DNA from 2 places in the Shumkonia mesophila genome. Region 2 is predicted to be linked to the other one. Evidence: riboswitches for the same ligand, from Rfam matches in the RefSeq annotation. Region 2 holds a riboswitch; the other holds the start of a gene.

Region 1 (4,195 bases), on a different contig from region 2:
CGGCGGTGCCAAGCGGCGTCGGGCAGGGCACGCCCTTGGCTGCCAGATGCTCCATCAGCCCCAGGAAGAATGGCAGTTCGTCGCGTTTCACCCGCCGTTCGTAAAGCGTCAGGATGAAGCGGCCGCCCTCGGTCTCGACCAGATAGTTGGTGTTCTCGATGCCCTCGGCGATGCCCTTGCACGACATCACCTCGCCGACGCCGTAACCGGCGACGAAGGCGGTCAGGTCCTCGTCCGAAACCTCGGTGTAAACGGCCATGTCTTCCCTCGGGATCGGTGGCGGCGGGGGCCGGGCGGCCCCGGGCCACCGTCTGTTTACGGGCTGGAGGCGCCGCTGGCAAGGGCGGGCCGGCGCGGGAATCCAGCGAGCGGCCTTGAGCCGCCGGCGGGAGTCCCCTAAAGTCGCCTTCTCACGCCCGATCCGGCATAGAAAGAAGAAAATGCCATGGAACCATCCATTGTCGCCCAAAAAGGTCCTTACGCGGTCGATGTCGAGGCCGGCAAGAAATACGCCTGGTGCCGCTGCGGACGCAGCGCCGGGCAGCCCTATTGCGACGGCTCCCACAAGGGAACCGGCCTGACGCCGACGGTCTTCACCGCGAAGCAGTCGGAAACCGTCCATCTGTGCGGCTGCAAGCGGACCGGCGACGCGCCGTTCTGCGACGGCACCCATTCGACATTGTGAGCGCCATGACGCATCTTTTCGCTTACCGGCCGGCCGCGATCGCGATGATGACGGCGGCCCTTTCCGCCTGCGGGATGTTCACGGCCAGCGCCCCGCCGCCGCCCTGCCCGGAGCTTTCGGTGCTCGGCGATGCCGCCTCGCTCACGAAATTCGTCGAGGGGGCCGGCCGCGATCTCACCGATGTCCTCTACGAGGCCCGGCTGGTCGATGCCACCGGGGCCTGCGACTACGACATGAAGAAAGAGACGGGCGAGGGAACGCTTTCCGTCGAGATGGCAGTTTCGATGGAGATGGCCCGCGGCCCCGCCAATCGCGACGGCAAGGCGCTGGTGCATTATTTCGTCGCCGTGACCGGCAAGGACCAGGAGATTCTCAACAAGCAGGACTTCGCGGGCACCGTCGAGTTCACCGGCAACCGCAGCCAGCTTCGCTGGACGGACGAACCCGTCTTTCTCGCCTTTCCCCTGAAAAAGGGACAGACCGGCCGCGACTTCCGGATTTACGTGGGATATGACCTGACCCCGGAGGAACTGGAGTTCAACCGCAAACAGGCCAGCGGAATCCGTCGCTAGGCCAGCGCTGACGGTTGACCTTGCCCGGCAAGTCTCTAAACTGGCCCTCGGGTGCTGGCGCCTGTCGGTGACGGGCTCAAGGACCCTTCCTGTGGGAGAGACCGGATCGGCGGGTCGGCCGCCACCGGCGCCGAAGGAGCAACCGCCCCGGAAACTCTCAGGCAAAAGGACCGCAGGAAGACTGAACTCTGGAGAGCGGGCGTTCGCCTTAGGGAGGGGCGCCCCACCGAAGATGTAAGCTGGCGCGTCGTCGGCGATTCTTTCAGGTCGTGGGACAGAGGGGGCATCCGTCGGCATGGGGCTGGCGGAGTGTGCCTTCGTTCCGCCCGGGAGAAGCCGATGACCGACGCCCCGTCCGAAAACCTCAAGCGAACGCCGCTGGATTCCCTGCACCGCGAACTCGGCGGCCGCATGGTGCCCTTCGCCGGCTATGACATGCCGGTGCAATACGAAGGCATCATGGCCGAGCATCTTCATACCCGCGGTCATGCCGGCCTGTTCGACGTGTCGCACATGGGCCAGGCCCGCCTGTGGGGTCCCGACGCCGATGCCGCCTTCGAAACCCTGGTGCCCGGAGACGTCGTCGAACTGCCCCGTGGGCGCATCCGCTATACGATGTTCACCAATGATGCGGGCGGCATCCTCGACGACCTGATGATCGCCAGACGCGACGACCACCTGTTCCTGGTGGTCAACGCCGCCTGCAAGGACGCCGATTTCGCCCACATCGAAGCCAAGCTGGCCGGCCGCCTCAAGATGGAGATCCTGGCCGACCGGGCGCTTCTGGCGCTGCAGGGGCCGGAGGCCGCCAAGGTGATGGCCCGCCTCGCCCCCGCCTCGGCGGCCATGCCCTTCATGAGCATCACCGACATCAAGATCGCCGGCATCGGCTGCCAGGCCACCCGCTCGGGCTACACCGGCGAGGACGGTTTCGAGATTTCGGTGCCGGCCGCCCGGGCCGAGGAACTGGCCCGCACCCTGCTGGCCCAGCCGGAGGTCAAGCCGATCGGCCTGGGGGCGCGCGATTCGCTGCGGCTCGAGGCCGGGCTCTGCCTCTATGGCAGCGACATCGACGAAACGACGACGCCCATCGAGGCCTCGTTGCTGTGGACCATCAGCAAGCGGCGCCGCGCGCAGGGCGGCTTCCCGGGCGCCGCCGTCATCCAAAAGCAGATCGCCGAAGGGGTATCCCGCAGGCGCGTCGGCATCCTGCCCGAGGGCAAGGCGCCGGCCCGCGCCCATACCGTCGTCACCGACGAGGCGGGCGCGCCGGTCGGCGAGATCACCAGCGGCGGCTATGGCCCCAGCGTCGGCGGGCCGGTCGCCATGGGCTATGTCGAGACGGCGTTCGCGGCGCCGGGAACGCCGCTTCAATTGATTGTTCGCGAGCGCGCCCTGCCGGCGCGCGTCGTCAAGCTGCCGTTCACCGAACACCGTTACTTCAAGGGTTAAGCGAAGGGGAAACAAAGCGATGGCCACCGTCAAATACACCAAGGAACACGAGTGGGTGCGGGTCGAAGGCGACATCGGCACCGTGGGGATCACCGACCACGCCCAGCAGCAGCTGGGCGATCTGGTGTTCATCGACCTGCCCGCCGTCGGCAAAAAGGTCGCCAAGGGCGACGAGGCCGCGGTGGTCGAATCGGTCAAGGCGGCCAGCGAGGTCTACGCCCCGGTCGGCGGCGAGGTCGTCGAGGTCAACGCCGCGCTCGGCGACGACCCGGCCAAGGTCAATGCCGACGCCATGGGCGGCGGCTGGTTCTTCAAGATCCGCATCGCCGATCCGAAGGAACTGGACGGCCTGCTGGACGAGGCGGCCTATCGGGAACTGGCAGGCGAGTCCCACTGATGCGCTATCTTCCGCTCACCGGCGACGAGCGCCGCCAGATGCTGGCGACGATCGGCGCGACCTCGGTCGACGACCTGTTCAGGGACGTCCCCGCCGCGGCCCGCCTGAAGGGCGCCGTCGACCTGCCGCCGACGAGCGGCGAGATGGAGGTCGAACGGGCCCTTTCGGCGATGGCGGCCAGGAACCTGCCGGCCGTCGCGGCGCCTTCGTTCCTGGGCGCCGGCGCCTATCGCCACTTCGTGCCGGCGGCGGTCGACCACCTGATCCAGCGCGGCGAGTTCCTGACCGCCTATACCCCCTACCAGCCTGAAATCTCGCAGGGCACGCTGCAATACCTGTTCGAGTTCCAGACCCAGGTCGCGCTGCTCACCGGCTGCGAGGTCGCCAACGCCTCGATGTACGACGGCGCCACCGCCTGCGCCGAGGCCGTGATGATGGCCGGGCGCATCACCAAGCGGACCAAGGCCGTGATGTCGGGCGCGCTGCACCCGCACTATCGGGCGGTCGCCGCGACCTACACGCGCTTCCTCGGCATCACCCTGGAAACGCCCGAGCCCGACTGGACGAAACCGGAGGACCTGGCCGGCCTGATCGACGGCGAAACCGCCTGCGTCGTCGTGCAGAATCCCGACTTCTTCGGCCGCCTGGCCGACCGCAAGGCCCTGGCCGACGCCTGCCACGCGGCGGGCGCGCTTTTGATCGTCGTCGTGACCGAGGTGGTGTCGCTGGGCGCCATCCGTTCCCCCGGCGCCATGGACGCCGACATCGTGGCCGCCGAGGGCCAATCCTTGGGCAACGCGCTCAATTTCGGCGGCCCCACCGTGGGCCTGATGGCGACCCGCCAGAAGTTCGTCCGCCAGCTGCCCGGCCGGCTGGTCGGCCAGACCGCCGACGTCGACGGCCGGCGCGGCTTCGTGCTGACCCTTTCCACCCGCGAGCAGCACATCCGGCGCGACAAGGCGACCAGCAACATCTGCACCAATTCGGGGCTGTGCGCGCTGGCCTTCACCATCCACCTGACCCTGCTGGGCGAGGAAGGCTTCAAGCGCATGGCCGCGATCAACCACGCCAACGCGGTGAAGCTGGCCG
Region 2 (4,195 bases):
TTCCTGACGTCCGTCTATGTGGCGGTGACCTACGGCGGCTCGGTGACCGCCATCCTGCTGAACACGCCGGGCGCCCCCGAAAACGCCGCGACCTGTCTGGACGGCTATCCCCTCACCCAGCAGGGACGCTCGGCAGAGGCCATGGGCACGGCCATTTCCTCGTCGGCCGTCGGCGGCATCCTCTCGTATGTCATCATGCTGGTCGGCATCGGCGCGGTGGCATCGATCGCGCTTAAGTTTGGGCCTTCTGAGATCTTCCTGATCGCCATCGCCGGGGTCGCCATCCTCGGCGCAGTGGGCAACGGCTCGCCGCTGAAGATCCTGGCGTCCGGGACCTTCGGCCTGCTGGTCGGCACCATCGGGATCGTTCCCACCGGCGAGTGGCGGGCAACCTTCGGCGATCCGTTCCTGGCCGAGGGCGTGCAGGTGGTGCCCGTCCTCATCGGCGTATTCGTTGTTTCCGAGCTGATGCAGATGGCGGGGCGCGACTATATCGTCGACGCCCAGGTCAAGGGCCAGCAAAGCCTGACCAACATCCTGCGGGCCTTCACCGCTCCGGTTCGCCATCTGGCGACCGTCCTGCGGTCTTCCGCGGTGGGCATGGGGATCGGGCTGATTCCGGCGGCCGGCGCCACGCTGGCGGCCTTCGCCTCGTACAGCCTGACGCGCCGCCTGTCCAAGGATCCGGACTCCTTCGGCAAGGGCAACGTCAGCGGCATCGTGGCGGCGGAAAGCGGGAACAACGCCTGCTCGGGCGGGGCGCTGATGACGACGCTGGTACTCGGCGTGCCCGGCAGCGTGGCGACCGCCGTCCTGCTGGGGGCGCTGACCATGCACGGGCTGCAGGCCGGGCCGCAGCTCGTCTACCAGCAGATTCCCCTGGTCTACGGCCTGATCATGGCGGCCATCATTTCCCAGATCTTCATGGTGACTATCGCTATCGGGGTGGGCTACGGCCTGTCGGGGGCGCTGTCGGTTCCGACGCGGATTCTCATCCCGTTGCTCATGCTCTTCTCGCTCCTCGGGGCCTTCGCCCTCAGGAACGCCGTGTTCGACGTGAACCTCATGCTGCTGTTCGGGGCGTTCGGCTATGTGATGAAGAGCCACGGCTACTCGCCGGCGGCGGTGGTCATGGGGGTGATTCTCGCCTCCATCGCGGACAACGAGATGATCCGCATGTTCCAACTGTTCGGTGGCGACTGGTATCTGGAATTCTTCATGCGGCCGATCTCGCTGGGCATTCTGGTGCTGCTGGTCGGCGGGCTGACCCATCGCCTGTGGTATCGGCGGGGCCAGCCCTCGCGGTTCGATATGGTGGACGAATAGGGGGGCGCCGTACCGTGCGGGAACAAGGAAGGGGAGACGTCACCGAGGACGATGAGATAGGATAAGCCAATTCCCTGTGGGAGAGATCGCCCCTTCCGGATCGGCAAGGGACGGCGCCGAAGGAGCAACCGCCCCGGAAACTCTCAGGCAAAAGGACCGCAGGGGATCGATATCTGGAAAGAAGAGGGCAGGGCCAACGGGGCCGGTCCTCTCACCGACGGGGTAACCCGAGGCCGTGGGTGGTTTCGGGGATTCTCTCAGGTTCAGCGACAGATGGGGCAAAGCCGTCTCCCTGGAAAAAGGGGGACTTTTGCGCCGTCCATTGCCGAGGGACCTGATGAGCCATCACATCGTCTTCCTGGACCGCCGGACCGTTGCCCCGGAGATCGAGATCCGTCGCCCGTCTTTCGACCACACCTGGCAGGAGCATGGCCAGACGGCGCCGGACGCGGTCGTCGAGCGGGCCCGCGACGCCACCATCGTCATCAACAACAAGGTTCCGCTTCGGGCCGAGACGCTGGGCAAGCTGCCGCGGCTGCGGATGATCGCCGTGGCGGCCACGGGGACCGACTGCATCGACAAGGCGTGGTGCGCCGAGCACGGCATCGTCGTTTCCAATATCCGCAACTATGCGATCTCGACCGTGCCGGAACACACCTTCGCGCTGATCCTCGCCCTGAAGCGCGGCCTGATCGGCTACCGCCAGGACGTCGTCGTCGGCGAATGGCAGCGTTCGGGCCAGTTCTGCTTCTTCACCCAGCCGATTTCCGAGCTGCGCGGCGGCATCCTGGGCATCATCGGCGAGGGATCGATCGGCCAGTCCGTGGCCGAGGTCAGCAAGGCGTTCGGCATGAAGCCGCTGTTCGCCGCCCACAAGGGTGTGTCCGGTCTGGGGCCGCTCTACACGCCGTTCGACGAAGTGATCGAGACGGCCGACGTCATCACGCTCCATTGTCCGCTGTTGCCGCAGACCGCGAACACCATCGCCATGCCCGAGTTCCGGCGCATGAAGAAGACGGCCATCGTCATCAACACGGCGCGCGGCGGCCTGATCAACGAGGCCGACTTGGCGGTGGCCCTGCGCGACGGCCTGATCGCCGGTGCCGGCTTCGACGTGGTGACGCCGCCGGAGCCGCCGGCCGACGACAACCCGCTGCTGGGGCTGCTGGATCTGCCCAACTTCATCCTCACCCCGCATGTCGCCTGGGCCAGCCGCGAAGCGCAGCAGGTCCTGGCCGATCAGCTCATCGACAACATCGAGGCGTTCGTCGCCGGCGATCCCCGGAACGTCGTCAGCGGCGCCTTCTGACAAGAAAACCGAGCGAGGAAACCATGACCATCTCTCTGGCTTCGGCAGTGTCCCGGTTGGGAACGGAAACCGCCTTCGACGTCCTCGCCAAGGCGAAGGCGATGGAGCAGGCGGGCCGCGACATCATTAACCTGGGGATCGGGCAGCCCGATTTCCCCACCCCTGACAACATCGTGCAGGCCGCCGTCAAGGCCCTGCTCGCCGGGCATCACGGCTATACGCCGGCCAACGGTATTCTGGCGCTGCGCGAGGCCGTGGCCGAGGATATCGGCAAGCGCCGCCGCTGCACGGTGTCGCCCGACGCCATCCTGATCATGCCGGGCGGCAAGCCGACCATGTTCTTTGCCTGCCTGTTGTTCGGCGAACCGGGCGTCGAGATCATGTATCCCAACCCCGGGTTCCCGATCTACGAGTCGGCCATTCGCTTTTCGGGCGCGACGCCGGTGCCGATCCCTCTCCACGAGGAAACCGGCTTCTCCTTCTCGGCCGAGGAGGTACTCGCCAAGATCACGCCGGCCACCCGCCTGATCATCGTCAACAGTCCGGCCAACCCGACCGGCGGCGTGGTGCCGCGCCGCGAGATCGAGATCCTGGTGACCGGTCTGGAGCGGCATCCCCACGTGGCCGTGCTGAGCGACGAAATCTACAGCCGCATCCTCTATGACGGCGTGGAGCCGGTCAGCTTCCTGGAATTTGACTCGATCCGCGAGCGGCTGATCGTGCTGGATGGCTGGTCGAAGACCTATGCCATGACCGGCTGGCGTCTCGGCTACAGCGTCTGGCCGAAGGCGATCATCGACAAGGCCAACCGTCTTTCCATCAACGACCATTCCTGCGTCAATCACGCGACGCAATGGGCTGGCATCGAGGCCCTAACGGGACCGCAGGGGGCGGTCGACACCATGGTCGCGGCGTTCGACGAGCGCCGCCGGGTGATCGTCGACGAGCTGAATTCCTTGCCGGGATTCCGTTGCGTCAATCCGGGCGGCGCCTTCTACGCCTTCCCCAACATCACCGAGACCGGGCTCTCCTCGCGCCAGATGCAAGACAGGCTGTTGGAGGAATGCGGCGTCGCCGTCGTCTCGGGGACCAGTTTCGGGGCCTTCGGCGAAGGGTTCGTGCGGTTTTCCTACGCCAGCAGCGTCGACAGCATCCGCGAGGCCATCGCCCGCATCCGGGCGTGGCTTCCGACGGCGGTTTGACGCTCTCGACCGAGAACTCCCCTAAACAAAAAACCTCCCTCTCCCTGCGGGGCCGCAAGGCTCCGCCATTTTTTTGATCAGGAGACGCCGCATGGATCTGCTCGTCACCGTCCAATACCTCGACTGGCTCGGCAGCGCCGCCTTCGCCGTCTCCGGGGCTATCGCCGCGGCGCGCCGGCGTTTCGACGTGATGGGCTTCGTCGTCGTCGGGGCGATTACCGGGATCGGCGGCGGGACCCTACGGGATCTCCTCATCGGGCGGTTGCCGGTCGCCTGGATGGTTCATCCGTCGAGTCTCTACGTATCGCTGGTCTGTCCGTTCGCGGTGTTCGTCCTGCTCAGGATGCGGGGCCACGCG

Evidence for each region. Region 2 has a riboswitch for glycine ahead of ODR01_RS24375 (D-2-hydroxyacid dehydrogenase). Riboswitches for the same ligand answer to the same signal wherever they lie in the genome.
Region 1: linked by a shared signal. The riboswitch ahead of gcvT (glycine cleavage system aminomethyltransferase GcvT) and the one ahead of ODR01_RS24375 (D-2-hydroxyacid dehydrogenase) in region 2 are both predicted to bind glycine.

Annotation. Positions count from the first base shown of each region.
Region 1 is NZ_JAOTID010000007.1:85,088-89,282, reverse strand. It holds gene ODR01_RS13295 (homoserine kinase) at 1-259, opposite strand, end outside; gene ODR01_RS13290 (CDGSH iron-sulfur domain-containing protein) at 446-685, shown strand; gene ODR01_RS13285 (hypothetical protein) at 691-1,257, shown strand; glycine riboswitch at 1,340-1,440, shown strand; gene gcvT (glycine cleavage system aminomethyltransferase GcvT) at 1,597-2,709, shown strand; gene gcvH (glycine cleavage system protein GcvH) at 2,729-3,106, shown strand; gene gcvPA (aminomethyl-transferring glycine dehydrogenase subunit GcvPA) at 3,106-4,195, shown strand, end outside.
Region 2 is NZ_JAOTID010000031.1:5,513-9,707, forward strand. It holds gene ODR01_RS24370 (tripartite tricarboxylate transporter permease) at 1-1,326, shown strand, start outside; glycine riboswitch at 1,394-1,495, shown strand; gene ODR01_RS24375 (D-2-hydroxyacid dehydrogenase) at 1,664-2,635, shown strand; gene ODR01_RS24380 (pyridoxal phosphate-dependent aminotransferase) at 2,659-3,837, shown strand; gene ODR01_RS24385 (trimeric intracellular cation channel family protein) at 3,929-4,195, shown strand, end outside.